Regions from separate parts of the Cedecea sp. genome, predicted to be linked through region 1. Evidence: predicted binding sites of a transcription regulator. Region 1 holds the regulator's gene; each other region holds the start of a gene.
The links. Region 1 encodes CRP, which controls carbon source genes, mostly activating them, when cyclic AMP is high. Its sites were predicted from a motif close to ATGTGANNNNNNTCACAT; they were not measured.

Region 1 (3,775 bases):
ATGAACAGATAGCTCACCAGGGTAATCATCAGCATCGCCAGTAGGGTGTAGCTGTCCGGAACGTGGAAGTGCAGGGTAATACCGGCGATACACAGCCCAGCCATGGTGCCTGCCGCCCTGTGCACAATACGTACCCGCGTTGCGCCATAGCCGTTTTGAGTCACGAACATCACCGTCATCAGGATCCAGTACGGTTTAGGCAGATGTAAGAAAGACCCAAGCAGGCTGGCAATCGTCAGCATTACGCCCAGGCGTGCGGAGCTGCGCAGCGCCGATGATTTGAAAGAAAGGTAGTTTTTCAGCGCCGGGAAGAAAGGCAGTCGGCGTTCCCTGTCTTCCATTAAATCCCTCACGTACAGCGGACGCTGGGTTTTCAGCACCCGGGCTATGCGGCTGAAATGGTAGTGACAAAATTGACCAACCGGATTATCCGGGTTCTGACGGGCGATCTTTTCCAGGGCGTCGATCTGTTTGTCCATGGTAAAGCGCGTCGGGTAGCGGTGATAGAGAATATCGTCTGCCAGCACCCGCAGGCGCGCGGCGATGGTTTGGGCATTCCAGCGGATCACGGCTTCCGCATGACTTTGCTCGACCAGCTTCTGAACCTCTTCTGGCTGATGCAGGCTCACCGAAATGTGTTCCTGCAAATCCAGTGCGACCTGGAAAGCGCGCAGCAGGCGCTTGTAGCCGTTTTGCTGGTTAGCCGACAGCATATGCAGCTGCTGGTAGCAGATGGTTATCAGGTCGACGGCTTTTTGCTGGCGGGCAAGTAAGGGAGGCAGCGCTTTTTCCGGATCGGTGTGCTGGGTCAGCAGGCTGTATTTTGCCTCACAGTAGTCCGCAAGCTGACGGTACAGCAGGCTTAGCGACTCTCTGAGCGGCTGTTCACGCCATAGTCTGAACCAGAACCAGTTGAACGCGCCGTACCAGATGGTGCCGGAGATATAGAGCACCATCGGTTTCCAGATAGGCATGTTACCAGCCATGCTGAGCGTGAAGATTGCGGCAATCAGCGACGCGGGCAGCAGGCGAGCATGCAGTGAGCTTATTTCCGCCGTGACGCCGAGCAGCAGGGCCATAACGATTAATATCGCAGGCAGCGGGACGTGGGTATAAAGCAGCAGAAGCTGCATGATTAGGCTGCTGACGGCGAACAGGCCGCCGCCAATGATCAAACGTTTGAAGAAGCGTTTATGCGGCGTGTCCAGCCCGGCAATGTTGCAGCAGGCAGGCACTAACGAGAAAAGCAGGCCATTTTGCAGGCTGTCGAGGACCAGGCCGATAGCCACGGGTAGACACAGCACCAGCGTTTGCCGCAGCGCGTAGTTAACTTCCGGGTGATAAATTAATCTCTTCCACATAGCCTGAATTGTAGAGACAAAAAAGGCGTGTTACCGAAGCGACACGCCTTTATGGGGCTAATTAACGCGTGCCGTAAACGACAATCGTTTTACCGTGTGCGGAAATGAGATTCTGGTCTTCCAGCATTTTCAGAATACGGCCAACGGTTTCGCGGGAGCAGCCCACGATCTGACCGATTTCCTGGCGGGTGATTTTAATCTGCATCCCGTCCGGGTGGGTCATGGCGTCCGGCTGTTTAGCCAGGTTCAGCAGCGTCTGTGCGATGCGGCCGGTCACGTCCAGGAAGGCGAGGTTGCCGACTTTCTCGGAGGTAACCTGCAGGCGGCGTGCCATCTGGGAAGACAGACGCATCAGGATGTCCGGGTTGACCTGAATCAGCTGACGGAATTTTTTATAGGAAATTTCAGCTACTTCACAGGCTGTCTTGGCACGAACCCAGGCGCTACGCTCCTGACCTTCTTCGAACAAGCCTAATTCACCAATGAAATCACCCTGATTCAGATAAGAAAGGATCATCTCCTTGCCTTCTTCATCTTTAATCAGAACAGCTACGGAGCCTTTGACGATGTAATACAGCGTCTCCGCCTTTTCACCCTGGTGAATCAGCGTGCTCTTCGACGGATACTTATGAATGTGGCAATGAGACAAGAACCATTCGAGAGTCGGGTCTGTTTGCGGTTTGCCAAGCACCATGCGCGGTTATCCTCTGTTATAAACTGGCTACCAAAGACAAGACTCGGAACCTCTTGTCTGGCGTTGCAATCGTGAAATTTTCCCATACCCTGGGAACTGGCGGGCAGGTCAATCCTGCGGCCTGTAATTAGTCGTTTCCTCTGCTTGCGGCATAAACGTCTCTGTATCGCAGCAGCATCCGAATTGTTTTAGCATAGCTTTTGGTAAGTGTCTTGTCTTGTCTCGTTTCAGCATGACTTGGATCGCCTTACGTTGCCAGTTTTGACGTAGACGCGTAATCTGAAAGAATATTTTCTCAACAGGAGTAGGCAAAATGCAGGCACGTGTTAAATGGGTGGAAGGCATGACCTTCCTCGGGGAGTCCGCTTCTGGCCACCAGATCTTGATGGACGGTAATTCTGGTGATAAAGCGCCAAGCCCAATGGAAATGCTGCTGATGGCGGCGGGCGGCTGTAGCGCCATTGACGTGGTGTCGATTTTGCAAAAAGGTCGCCACGACGTGATGGATTGTGAAGTCAAGCTGACCTCTGAGCGCCGTGAAGAAGCGCCGCGCCTGTTCACCCATATTAATCTGCACTTTGTGGTTACCGGAAAAGAGCTGAAGGATAGCGCCGTATCGCGCGCGGTCGATCTTTCTGCTGAAAAGTATTGTTCGGTAGCGCTGATGCTTGGGAAAGCGGCAAACATTACCCACAGCTATGAAGTGATCGAAGCATAAAGATCAAAAAGGCGGCATTCACGCCGCCTCTGCCGAATCAGGCAATCTTCCTGCCTTCCGCCAGTCGCTGCACCAGCGGCCCCATAATCAGCTCCATCGCCAGCCCCATTTTCCCGCCAGGCACCACCAGAGTGTTGATGTGGGAGATAAACGATCCTTGCAGCATCGCCAGCAGATAAGGGAAGTCGATATCGTCCAGCCCGCGGAAATGGATAACCACGAAGCTTTCGTCCAGCGACGGAATGGCACGTGCGGCAAACGGGTTAGAGGTATCCACCGTCGGGACGCGCTGGAAGTTAATATGGGTGCGTGAGAACTGCGGCGTAATGAAGTTGATGTAATCGTCCATCGAACGCACGACGGAGTCCATCACCGCTTCCCGCGAATGGCCGCGCTCGCCGGTGTCGCGAACCAGCTTCTGAATCCATTCCAGGTTAACAATAGGCACCACGCCAACCAGCAAATCCACGCAGTCTGCTACGTTATGTTGCGGGGTGACAACGCCGCCGTGCAGGCCTTCATAAAACAGCACGTCGGTTGGTTCCGGCAGCGGCTGCCACGGCGTAAAGGTACCCGGCACCTGGTTCCACGGCACGGCTTCATCGTAGGTATGCAGATATTTACGTGATTGACCTTTGCCGCTCTGGCCGTATTCGATAAAGGTTTGTTCCAGTAAACCGAAGTCGTTGGCTTCTGGCCCAAAATAGCTGATGTGGCGGCCCGCATCACGCGCCTTGCGGATGGCCATATCCATTTCCGGGCGGGTATAGCGGTGGAAGCTGTCGCCTTCAACCTCGGCGGCACGCAGATTGAGCTGCTGGAAAATCTTGCGGAAGGCAAGGCTGGTGGTGGTGGTTCCGGCGCCGCTGGAACCTGTTACCGCAATAACCGGGTGTTTGGCTGACATAAGGTGACAACTCCATGAGGGATCGGAAAAAGGTCTGGTTTCTGGTTGTTATACTTTTCAGCCAGTATAGATCACCCCGCCGGTTAGCGGTCAGC
Region 2 (3,775 bases), on a different contig from region 1:
AGGGGGGACAGGATTAGCGATGGAATTCACCGGCGGCTTCCGGCTGGTATTGCAGCGCCAGAACTTCGAGGTTCGTCTGGCTGCCGTTTGGTAAGATCCAGTTGATCGCATCTCCCACCCGCAGGCCCAGCAGCGCGGCACCAACCGGTGCCATAACGGACAGCTGGCTGTCGCTGTCGGTCAGGTTTGCCGGGTAGACCAGCGTACGAACGTGGACTTCCCGGGTGCTTAAATCGCGAAACTCTACGCGGCTGTTCATGGATACAACATCCGGTGGCATCTTTTCCGGGCTGCACATCTCAGCGCGATCCAGCTCGGCGTTTAGCGCCTCTGCCACCGGGGCTTTGGCGTACTGCGGCTGTTCCAGCAGGCGGTCAAGGCGTTCGGCGTCTAGTTCGTTAATGATGATGGCAGGTCTGGACATTATTCTCTCCGTGTAAAAAACAGGGCACTCATGTGCTGAAAGCTTACAAAGAAAAACCCTCACCGAAACCGGCGAGGGTTGTTCATGTAAGAATGATGATACTGAGCTTAGCGTACAGTTGAAAGCGAGATAACTCACATTTTGGCTTTGCCTTCGCCGCTTACAAAATCACGCTGCCCAACGCTGCCAGCAGGAAGGCAATGGTCCCGATCAACGTTTCCATGACCGTCCAGGTTTTCAGCGTCGTTTTCTCGTCCATTTCCAGGAAGCGCCCCACCAGCCAAAAGCCCGAGTCATTCACGTGAGACAGGACGGTTGCGCCGCCTGCGATGGCGATAACGATAAAGCACAAGTCAAACTGGCTGAGGCCGGTGGTGGCTTCGACCATCGGCGAGACCAGCGCGGCGGTGGTCGTCAGCGCGACGGTTGCAGATCCCTGAGCGACGCGGAGCGCGGTTGATATAACGAATGCGGCAACGATAACCGGCATTCCGGTATCCGAGAGTACGCCAGCCAGCGCATCACCAATGCCGCTTGCACGCAGTACGCCGCCGAACATGCCGCCCGCGCCGGTGACCAGAATAATGCCGCAAATAGGGCCGAGGGCGCCGTCACAGACTTTTTCCAGATGCTGGCGACTGTGTTTACCGCTGAATATCGCCAGCGCAAACAGCACGGTGATCAGCAACGCAATTGGCGTTTTGCCCAGCATACGTAAGAAGTTAACCAGCGTGTTGTCGGCGCTGACCCAGCCGAGTACCGTGGCGGTGTTAAGGCCGGTATCCAGGAAAATCAGCACCAGCGGCATGAGCAGAATCGTCATGACCATGCCGAACGACGGTGGCTGGTGGTTTTCGTCAGCCTCAATTTTACCAAGGAAGGAGCCAGGCAGCGGAATATCGAATTTCTTCCCGGCATACAGCCCAAACAGATAGGCACCGATGTACCAGGTCGGGATGGCGATAATCAGCCCCACGACGACCAGCAGCCCGATGTTTGCCCCCAGCAGCTCGCTGGCGGCAACCGGCCCTGGATGAGGCGGCAACAGGGCATGCATAACGGCAAAGGCGCCGGCCGCCGGGAGGGCATATTTCAGCGTGGAGCCACCAAACTGCTTCGCCACGCTGAAAATAATCGGCAGCATCACCACCAGGCCCGCGTCGAAGAAGATAGGGAAGCCGAACAGCAGGGACGCGACGCCCAGCGCGAAGGGGGCCCGGTGCGAGCCGAAGGTGCCCACCAGAGTGTCGGCCAGCACCTTTGCCCCGCCGGAAATCTCCAGCAGTCGGCCAATCATGGCGCCGAGACCAACCAGCAAAGCTACTCCCGCCAGCGTGCTGCCGAAACAGCCCAGAATCGTCGGGACGATTTTATCGAAGGGAACGCCGGTCACGAGTGCCACCACGACGCTTACCAGGGTCAGCGCCAGGAAGGCATGCACGCGAAAACGCATGATCAACACGAGCAGGAGCACGACGGAACTGGCGGCAATTCCCAACAGGGTTCCTGCGCCTAAACTTGTTGTTATTTCAGTCATATTATTTCCCCAGAGCCGAATTTTTAGATGAATGCACCAATGGTGTGCCATCAGATACAGCTGATACCGGTAACATGATATCGGTAACATTGGGGCGGCTGTAAACGAACTCTGTCATGTTCGTTTACATTTTGGGATGAAGTTCAAACAATCAAAATAATCAGGGTGAAACCTGTACGAGAGAATTGTTTGGCCAGGGAAAATCTGACACGCACCTGTGTCGGGTTTGGCTCGCAGGCAGAGGATATGGGGGATAGAATTTACCCCAAGGGATATCCAGTTGTCGGCAGACAGTAGAACGACTGTGTTTTTATTATGTTTTTCTGGCAGTAATCCTTTATGGGTAATTTATTTCAACGGGGCGGAAAATTCTTTTATTTATTTTCACGCTGGCTAAAATCCACGCCCGTTGAATATCATTGGGAAATGCAGTTTCTTTGTGTTTTTAATCTAGTTGGTTGATATTGTTAGTATTAATTTCATCATGGATGGTTCTATGCTTAAAGCGGTTTTTTTCTCTACGGCGCTACTGCTAACCGGCTGTACGGCCTCGGATTTTATCAGCGCGACGGGTGAAATATTAAATGCCAAAGACTCGCATGATAAAAATATGAGAAATGAAAGAATTAAGGCTGCTAATAAAGCCGCAGGTTATTAATTCAGGCTTTCAGTTCGGTAATTCCGTAGCAGAAGAGATGTATTTTCGAATTATTGAACGAGCGGGCCAGCGATTTATTCGCTGGTCCGCATGATTTTAACGAACATTGTGTTCTGCAATCGGCAGCAGAAGCTCTTTGAGGATCTCGTAGCGCTGCTGTGGCGAGAGCCAAATAAAGCCCAGTAGCTTTTGCTTTTTACCTTCGCTTTCAAACTGCGCTTTTAACTGCAGTAAATACCGTTTTGTTCTGCTCATGATGACCTCCAGTTCCGATACCTGAAGGCTATAACCAAAAAACCTGAACAAATAGTGATGCGATTAATTTTTGACTTCAGTATTTATCTTTGCTCAGTAGCCAACCGCATCCAGGCGGAAGCTTTTCCCGCAGTTACCGGGATGTTTTTGCGGTGCAAACGAGGCGCTTTGCAGCGGCTGGTTGATCTTATCTGCCAGCAGTGAGATCTGCATTTCCGTGAGAAAGGCTGGATTGCCGTCGCAGGTTAGCTTTATGGCTTCTACGGCGTCGCTGCCCCAGGTGTTCTTCACGGCCTTGTTGAACGCCTTACGCGTTACCACCTGGCCGTAGTTCTGGGCTAGAAATTTACCAAACTCGCTCTGCTTCACTTCGCCGTTAAGCCGCACCATGGTGCCGAAGTAATCGTCCGGGTTAAAACCAAAGCAAACGCCATGTTTGGCGTATTCGTAGCGCTCAAGGCAGGACTGGCCTCCAGCACCGGGCATCACACCCGCCAGTTTTGACGCCATTTCAACGGAAAGCCCGGTATCCGGCGCAGCGCATTTGTTTGAGGCTCTGGCTTCGGCCATATTCGGGATGGGGCGAGTCGCACAGCCATAGCGCATCCAGCGTTTTTCATCTACACCACGGGAAGAGACGGATTTTGGCAATCCGGGCCAGAGGCCGTGAACGGTAAGGAATGCGCTTTTATCTGCTTGTTCCTGCTGAGTCTTGCACTCCGCTGGCTCATTACGGTTGCGGTCATGCATGCTCTGACAGAAGCCGGTTTGCCAGGAGAGTGCCAGCACGTAGCGGTCAAAGTCCCCGTACTGGCTGGGCTGCAGCGGGTCGGCATGGGCTGCGACAGCAGGGAGCAGTGAGGCGGTGAGAAGTAAGACTTCTTTCCACGGTGATTTCATG
Region 3 (3,775 bases), on a different contig from region 1:
GCGACATGTTCTCTTTCACCGACATGCCCAGTACCAGGCCATCGCGCTTGCGGTCTTCGGAGATGTAAACGATGCCGTTTGCCAGCCCGTCCTGCGGAGAGCGAGTCACCACTTCCCGGCCATCCAGCGCCACATAGCCGCCGGTTCTCGGCAGCGCACCGTACAGCACTTTCATGAGCTCGGTACGTCCGGCGCCCATCAGCCCGGCCACGCCGAGGATTTCACCTTTGCGCAGCGTGAAAGAAACCTCTTTCACGCCGGGGCCGGAAACGTTATCGACCCGCAGACGAATGTCGCCCGGCTGTTTGTCCAGATGCGGATACTGGTCTTCAAGCTTGCGGCCAACCATCATTTCGATAAGCGTGTCTTCGGTGAGTACGGAGACTTCGCGCTCGGCGATAAACTGCCCGTCGCGCAGAACGGTCACGTCGTCGCAGACTTCAAAGATCTCTTTCATGCGGTGGGAGATATAAACGATGCCGCAGCCCTGAGCCTTCAGTTCACGGATAACGCGGAACAGCGACTCGGTTTCGGTGTCGGTCAGCGCATCGGTCGGCTCATCCATGACGATGACTTTTGACTCGAAGCTCAGCACCTTGGCTATCTCGACCATTTGCTGATCGCCAATCGACAGCTCGCCTACCAGGCGCTCGCTGGTGTAGCGTAAATTCAGCTTCGCCAGCAGCTTGTCGGCTTCGCGGTACATCTTCTTCCAGTCAATTTTGCCAAAACGCCCGACAAACTCGCGGCCAAGGAAGATGTTTTCCGCAATGCTAAGCTGCGGGATGAGATTAAGTTCCTGGTGAATAATCCCGATGCCGGCTTCCTGGGAGGCTTTCGGCCCGCTGAAGGCCGTTTCTTTCCCAAGCCACAGCAGCGAACCGGCATCTTTGGAGTAGATCCCGGTCAGGACTTTCATCATGGTGGATTTGCCGGCGCCGTTTTCACCCACCAGCGCCATGGCACGACCCTGATAGACGTTCAGCGCCGCGCCAGAGAGGGCTTTCACCCCAGGGAACGATTTATCGATCCCTTTAAGCTGCAGTAAAGGTTCCATACTGGCCTCCTCAGAAGGTTACGCCAGCACAGAGAATGATATTCGCATACGGGGAACACTCCCCGCTGCGAATAACCGCATGTGCATCCGCGGTGTGCTGCTTGAACTGCTCATGACTGATGTAACGAATAGTTATGGTGTTTCCCTGGTGTTTTTGCAGTTGCTCAATGTGACTGAGCAACGTTTCGTGAAGCGCGGGATTATGTTGTTTGATTTCAGAAGCAATGATTGCCGCCTCAACCTGCATTTCCTGAGTTACCACGTCCACGACCTGCATAAAGCCCGGAACGCCGTGAGTCAATGCCAGATCGATGCGCTGAGTATTGCGCGGAATTGGCAGCCCGGCGTCGGCAATCACCAGCGTATCGGTGTGCCCCAGACGGGAGATAACGGCCGAAATATCAGCGTTAAGAACGGTACCTTTCTTCATTTTCCTGCTCCACTAGCGAAACGTTTCGCTGATAATGAGTGTAGGAAATGAGATGGCGGTTAAACAACCACCAGGTTAAAGAAGTGTGATCAACATCGAAACGTTTCGCTAATAAACGCAAAACGGTACCTGAGTACCGTTTTTAGTGTTTGCACCCTCTCCCTGTGGGAGAGGGTCGGGGTGAGGGGATCAGGCCGAATCGTTCCTGATATCTGAAACCAGCACTGATTCGCTAACTTAAATCTCGACCTGGGTGCCCAGCTCAATAACCCTGTTCGGCGGGATCTCAAACTGGTCAGGCGCACGTAGAGCGTTTCGCTGCAGGGCGAGGAACAGCTTGCCGCGCAGGCGGAGATACCACGGACGCTTGCCGATAATCAGCGACTCGTGCGACATAAAGAACGATGTTTCCATCATCCGGCAGCTCAGCCCCTCAAGGCCGCAGCGGTGGAAAATCTCTTCCACGTTCGGTGTTTCACGCCAGCCGTAGCTTGCCACCACGCGCCAGAAGGTTGGCGACAGCTGCTCAATGGAAACACGACGCACGTTGTGAACGTACGGCGCATCTTCGGTACGCAGGGTCAGCAGCACCACTCGCTCATGCAGCACTTTGTTGTGCTTGAGGTTATGCAGCATCGCGAACGGAATCACGTTCAGAGCGCGGGACATATAGACCGCTGTGCCCGGGACGCGAACCGGCGGCGACTTCTCGAGGGAAGCAATCATCGCTTCGAGAGAATTACCGTGCTCGTGCATGCGGCGCAGCAGGCGGAAGCGCTCGCTCTTCCACGTCGTCATGATGGTAAACATGACGAGGCCCAGCGTGAGCGGCAGCCAACCGCCGGAGACGATTTTCTCGAGGTTAGCCGAGAACAGCGGCACGTCGATAAACAGGAAGCCCACGCACATCAGGAGCACGGCAATTTTATTCCAGTGCCAGTTTTTGCGCGCGACGGTACAGCAGAGGATCGAGGTCAGCACCATCGTGCCGGTTACTGCAATCCCGTATGCTGCCGCCAGATTACTGGAATGTTCGAAGCTGACTATGACGATAACCACGGCGATATACAGGATCCAGTTAATCGCCGGAATGTAAATCTGCCCGGACTCCATTTCCGAGGTGTGGATGATGCGCATTGGCGAGAGATAGCCCAGACGAACCGCCTGACGCGTCAGCGAGAAGACGCCGGAAATAACGGCCTGAGAGGCGATAACCGTGGCCAGCGTCGCCAGAATCAGCAGCGGGATCAGCGCCCAGTCAGGCGCCAGCAGGAAGAACGGGTTTTTAATCGCTTCCGGGTTATTCAGCAGCAGCGCGCCCTGGCCAAAATAGTTAAGGACCAGAGAAGGCAGAACCGCAATAAACCATGCGATGCGAATCGGGAGCTTACCGAAGTGCCCCATATCGGCATACAGCGCTTCAACGCCGGTTATCGCCAGCACCACCGCACCGAGAGCAACGAACGACACCGTTTTATACTGCACGAAGAAATTCACCGCCCAGGCAGGGTTAAGCGCCTGCAGGACTTCCGGGTTGCCGATAATACTGCGCGCGCCCAGGACGGCGAGCGTCAGGAACCACAGCAGCATCACCGGAGCAAACAGCTTGCCCACCATCCCGGTGCCGTGCTTCTGAATCATAAACAGCAGCGTCAGAACAATAATAGAGAGAGGGACGATGTATTGGTCCAGCTGCGGCGCGGCTATCTCCAGGCCTTCTATGGCCGACATCACCGATATCGCCGGCGTGATAACCACCTCGCCGTAGAAGAAGCTGCCGCCAATCAACCCCATGATTACCAGCACCGAGGTCATGCGGGCCGTCGTATTGCGCCCGGCCAGAGACATCAGCGTTAAGATCCCGCCTTCCCCGGCATTATCCGCACGCATCACAAAGGTGAGGTATTTAATGGAGACGACCAGAACCAACAGCCAAAAAATTAACGACAAAAAACCAAACACGGCGTCGCGTTCAACGCCAAACCCAAACTGCCCGGACAGGCATTCACGAAGGGTATAAAGCGGGCTGGTACCAATATCACCGTACACAACCCCGATAGCAGCCAGCGTAACAGCGGGCAACGATTGTTTATTATCAGCGCTCATAGACTAATCTTTTGTTGGAATCCCGAAAACGTGTGCTTAGTCCCTTGGCCCACAAAACGGCGCACAGTATGCACGATAATTGTGTAAATCGTACCCCTAAATGCATTTGTCTTATCTCAGCTCAAACGATACATGCGGCATAATCAGCACATTAACTGGCTAAAAATAAACGCTATACTCGC
Region 4 (3,775 bases), on a different contig from region 1:
GCCTGCCGGCAGACGCGCTTCCCACAGCTGTTTACCGTCACGCATATCAAACGCGCGCAGGTAGTTATCTGCCGTTGCGCCAATAAACATCACGTTACCGGCGGTGGAGATTGGGCCACCCAGCATAGGCATCCCCATGCGGAATTTCATTGGGATGCCGGTTGGGAACGGCATGCTGTCTTCCACGGTACCAATACGTTTCTTCCACACGATCTCGTTGGTTTTCAGATCAACGCCGGAGATATAGCCCCAGGCTGGCTGTTTACACGGCAGGCCGAACGGCGACAGGAACGGGTTCAGCGTTACGCCATACGGCACGCCGTACTGTGGCTGAACGCCGGATTCAGTGCCTGAACCCTTGGCGTCTTTTGGCGGCTCCATTGGGTTGCCAGGGCCACGTGGAATCAGCTTCGACACGAACGGCAGCGCCATCGGGTTGGTCATCGCGACCTGATTATTCGGGTCAACGGAAATCCCGCCCCATTCGAACATCCCCAGGTTACCCGGGAACACCAGCGTTCCTTTTTCTGAAGGTGGGGTAAAGATGCCTTCATAACGCATGCTGTGGAACATCACGCGGCACACCAGCTGGTCAAACATGGTTGCGCCCCACATATCCGCGCCGCTCAGATCTTTCTTCGGACGGAAGGTCAGCTCGGAGAACGGCTGAGTAGGGGAAACATGGTCACCTTTGGCGGCGCCCTGCGGGACCGGCTGTTCCGGTGCAGGAACCACTAATTTACCGTCGCGCCTGTCCAGCACAAAGATGTTGCCGGTTTTGGCCGGAGCGTAGACAACCGGAACCGTATTGCCGTTCTTGTCGGTGATATCCGCAAGGGTTGGCTGGGCAGGCATGTCCATATCCCACAGGTCGTGGTGTACGGTCTGATAGGACCAGGCCAGCTTACCGGTGGTGGCATTCAGCGCCACGATGCTGCTGGCGTAACGTTCCTGCTCAGGCGTGCGGTTGCCGCCCCAAATGTCTGGCGTAGTCACGCCCATCGGCAGGTAAACCAGATCCAGTTTTGCATCATATGCCGCCGGCGCCCACGAGTTCGGGGAGTTCAGCGTGTAATGATGCTCGTCATCCGGAATAACGTTTGGATCTTTCGCGCCTGGGTCAAACGCCCACAGTAGTTTACCGGTATTAACGTCAAAACCACGGATCACGCCGGAAGGCTCACGGGTGGAGAAGTTATCGGTTACCGCACCGGCAATCACAATGACCTTATCGGTAATGATAGGCGGTGACGTCGGCTCATACATCCCCGGTGTGGTCACCGGCTGATTGGTTTGCAGGTTCAGGATGCCTTTGTTCGCAAAGCTTTCACACAGCTTGCCGGTGTCGGCATTGAGCGCAAACAGGCGACCGTCGTTTACCGGCAGAATGATGCGGCGAGGGCAGTCTGCAACAACGTCCGGGGAGGCGTTATCCGCGGTGGCCTCGTGGTAAGAAACGCCACGGCAGGTCACGTGCTGGAACGAAGGATCGGTATTTAATTGAGGGTCAAACTTCCACTTCTCTTTCCCGGTAGACGCATCCAGCGCGAACAGCTGCTGGTGTGCGGTACACAGGTAAAGCATGTCCCGAATTTTGATCGGGGTGACTTCGTTGGTGATTTCACCCGGGTCGGTAGCACGCTTCACGTCACCGGTCTGGAAGCGCCAGGCTTCTTTCAACTGGCCCACGTTTTGGGTGGTTATCTGCTTGAGCGGGGAGAAACGCTGGCCTTCCTGATTACGGCCATAGGCAGGCCAGTCGGCATCAGGGATGGAAGACGCTGCGGTGGTGGAAGCGTTATCCAGCTGCAGTGTACCGTTTATCTCCTGAGGGTCGTTAAAGCCTGCCCAGACCAGCACAACGGCGCTGATCAGCAGTGAAGCCACCAGCGATGCAGCCGCGCCGCTTGCTGGGATCACCAGGCGGCGATACACAAACGGCAGCAGGAGCCAGACGCCGAAGAACACCAGCACGTCGCAGCGCGGCGTCAGCGCCCAGAAGTCAAAGCCAACTTCCCACACGCCCCAGGCCATAGTACACAGCAACAGGGCAGCGTAGAGCCAGAGAGCCGAAGCTTTACTTTTCCACAGCAGCCAGGCGACGCCGAGCATCACCAGTCCGGCGATCGGGTAATACCACGATCCGCCGATAGTCACTAACCATATCCCGCCAAAGAGTAAATAGAGCCCGCAAAGAACGGCAAAGAGGGCTGAGAGGGTCACAAATAGTTGCGATCCGGTTTTATTTGTATTCACAATTATCACACTCATAAAGGTTTGATAGCATTCAATTATAGTTATTAACAAGTGTGATAGTTGTCACATTTATGGCTTTTTTTTAGAGTGCGGATGTGAAAGTGATTTGCTGGTATACTCCTCGCCTCAATATTTTGTGTTGGCTGCAGGTAAACCAGCATTAAATGATTTGTTTTTAAATCATATGGTTAGAGATATGAAACATACTGTTGAAGTGATGATCCCGGAAGCGGAGATCAAAGCCCGTGTTGCTGAACTGGGTCGTCAAATCACCGAGCACTATCGCGACAGCGGCAGTGACATGGTGCTGGTAGGTCTGCTGCGCGGTTCATTTATGTTTATGGCCGATCTGTGCCGTGAAGTGCAGGTGTCCCATGAAGTCGATTTTATGACCGCCTCCAGCTACGGCAGCGGCATGTCCACCACCCGTGACGTGAAGATCCTTAAAGATCTGGATGAGGACATTCGCGGGAAAGACGTGCTGATCGTCGAAGACATTATCGACTCCGGCAACACCCTGAGCAAAGTGCGTGAAATCCTGAGCCTGCGCGAGCCAAAATCTCTGGCCATCTGTACGCTGCTGGACAAACCAACCCGCCGCGAAGTGAACGTTAACGTTGAATACGTTGGCTTCTCCATTCCGGACGAGTTCGTTGTGGGCTACGGCATCGACTATGCCCAGCGCTATCGCCACCTGCCGTTTGTCGGCAAAGTGGTCATGCTCGACGAGTAAAAGTCGCTAGCTAACAAAAAAGGGCCTTAAGGGCCCTTTTTGCTATCCACTTTTGGTGGGATTACTGCGAAGCTGCGCGATTCCGGTGGCTATGATGGGTATTTTTCAGGTTGGATATCCCGCTGCGGTAACCCTGCTCAAGTGATTCGCGGCTGGTGGCCGTGACTTCAAGGTCGCGCAGACGCCCGTCGTGAATCCCATACACCCAACCATGCACCGTGACTTTCTGGCCGCGCTTCCAGGCAGACTGCATGATGGTGGAATGGCCGATGTTGTACACCTGCTCCATGACGTTCAGTTCACAGAGCGTATCCATGCGCTGTTCCGGTGCCAGTTCCCCCAGGAGCGAACTATGCTTGAACCACAGATCGCGAATGTGCAGCAGCCAGTTGTTGATTAAGCCAAGCTCAGGGTTCTCTACCGCAGCCTGCACGCCGCCGCAGCCGTAGTGGCCGCAAATAATAATGTGCTCAACTTCAAGCACGTCAACGGCGTACTGGACGACGGAAAGGCAGTTCAGATCGGTATGAACAACCAGGTTCGCGACATTGCGGTGAACAAAGAGTTCGCCTGGCTCCAGGCCGGTGAGCCGTTCAGCGGGAACGCGGCTGTCAGAGCAGCCAATCCAGAGAAAGCGGGGTTTTTGTGCCTGGGCAAGTCTTTCGAAGAAACCGGGGTCTTCCTCAACCAGCATTTTTGACCAAAGTTCATTATTGCTGATAAGGGAATCAATATCTTTCATGTGAGGTTAACGCCTGTCACCCGAGAAGTGCGATGGGGTAATAT

Region 2: a site for CRP is predicted at 2,093-2,110, ahead of VGM55_RS11350 (GntP family permease). Genes of this name have one in related genera too.
Region 3: a site for CRP is predicted at 1,571-1,588, ahead of rbsD (D-ribose pyranase). Genes of this name have one in related genera too.
Region 4: a site for CRP is predicted at 2,308-2,325, ahead of hpt (hypoxanthine phosphoribosyltransferase). Genes of this name have one in related genera too.

The regions. Positions count from the first base shown of each region.
Region 1 covers NZ_DASYBS010000153.1:14,374-18,148, reverse strand. The annotation lists gene VGM55_RS24365 (YccS/YhfK family putative transporter) at 1-1,361, opposite strand, end outside; gene crp (cAMP-activated global transcriptional regulator CRP) at 1,423-2,055, opposite strand; gene VGM55_RS24355 (OsmC family protein) at 2,369-2,773, shown strand; gene VGM55_RS24350 (phosphoribulokinase) at 2,811-3,680, opposite strand; gene VGM55_RS24345 (YheU family protein) at 3,771-3,775, opposite strand, start outside.
Region 2 covers NZ_DASYBS010000065.1:154,834-158,608, reverse strand. The annotation lists gene rnk (nucleoside diphosphate kinase regulator) at 14-424, opposite strand; gene VGM55_RS11350 (GntP family permease) at 585-1,961, opposite strand; gene VGM55_RS11345 (hypothetical protein) at 2,458-2,619, shown strand; gene VGM55_RS11340 (hypothetical protein) at 2,716-2,874, opposite strand; gene rna (ribonuclease I) at 2,968-3,774, opposite strand.
Region 3 covers NZ_DASYBS010000156.1:12,677-16,451, reverse strand. The annotation lists gene rbsA (ribose ABC transporter ATP-binding protein RbsA) at 1-1,057, opposite strand, end outside; gene rbsD (D-ribose pyranase) at 1,068-1,487, opposite strand; gene kup (low affinity potassium transporter Kup) at 1,725-3,593, opposite strand.
Region 4 covers NZ_DASYBS010000113.1:134,800-138,574, forward strand. The annotation lists gene VGM55_RS19570 (glucose/quinate/shikimate family membrane-bound PQQ-dependent dehydrogenase) at 1-2,271, opposite strand, end outside; gene hpt (hypoxanthine phosphoribosyltransferase) at 2,453-2,989, shown strand; gene can (carbonate dehydratase) at 3,051-3,731, opposite strand.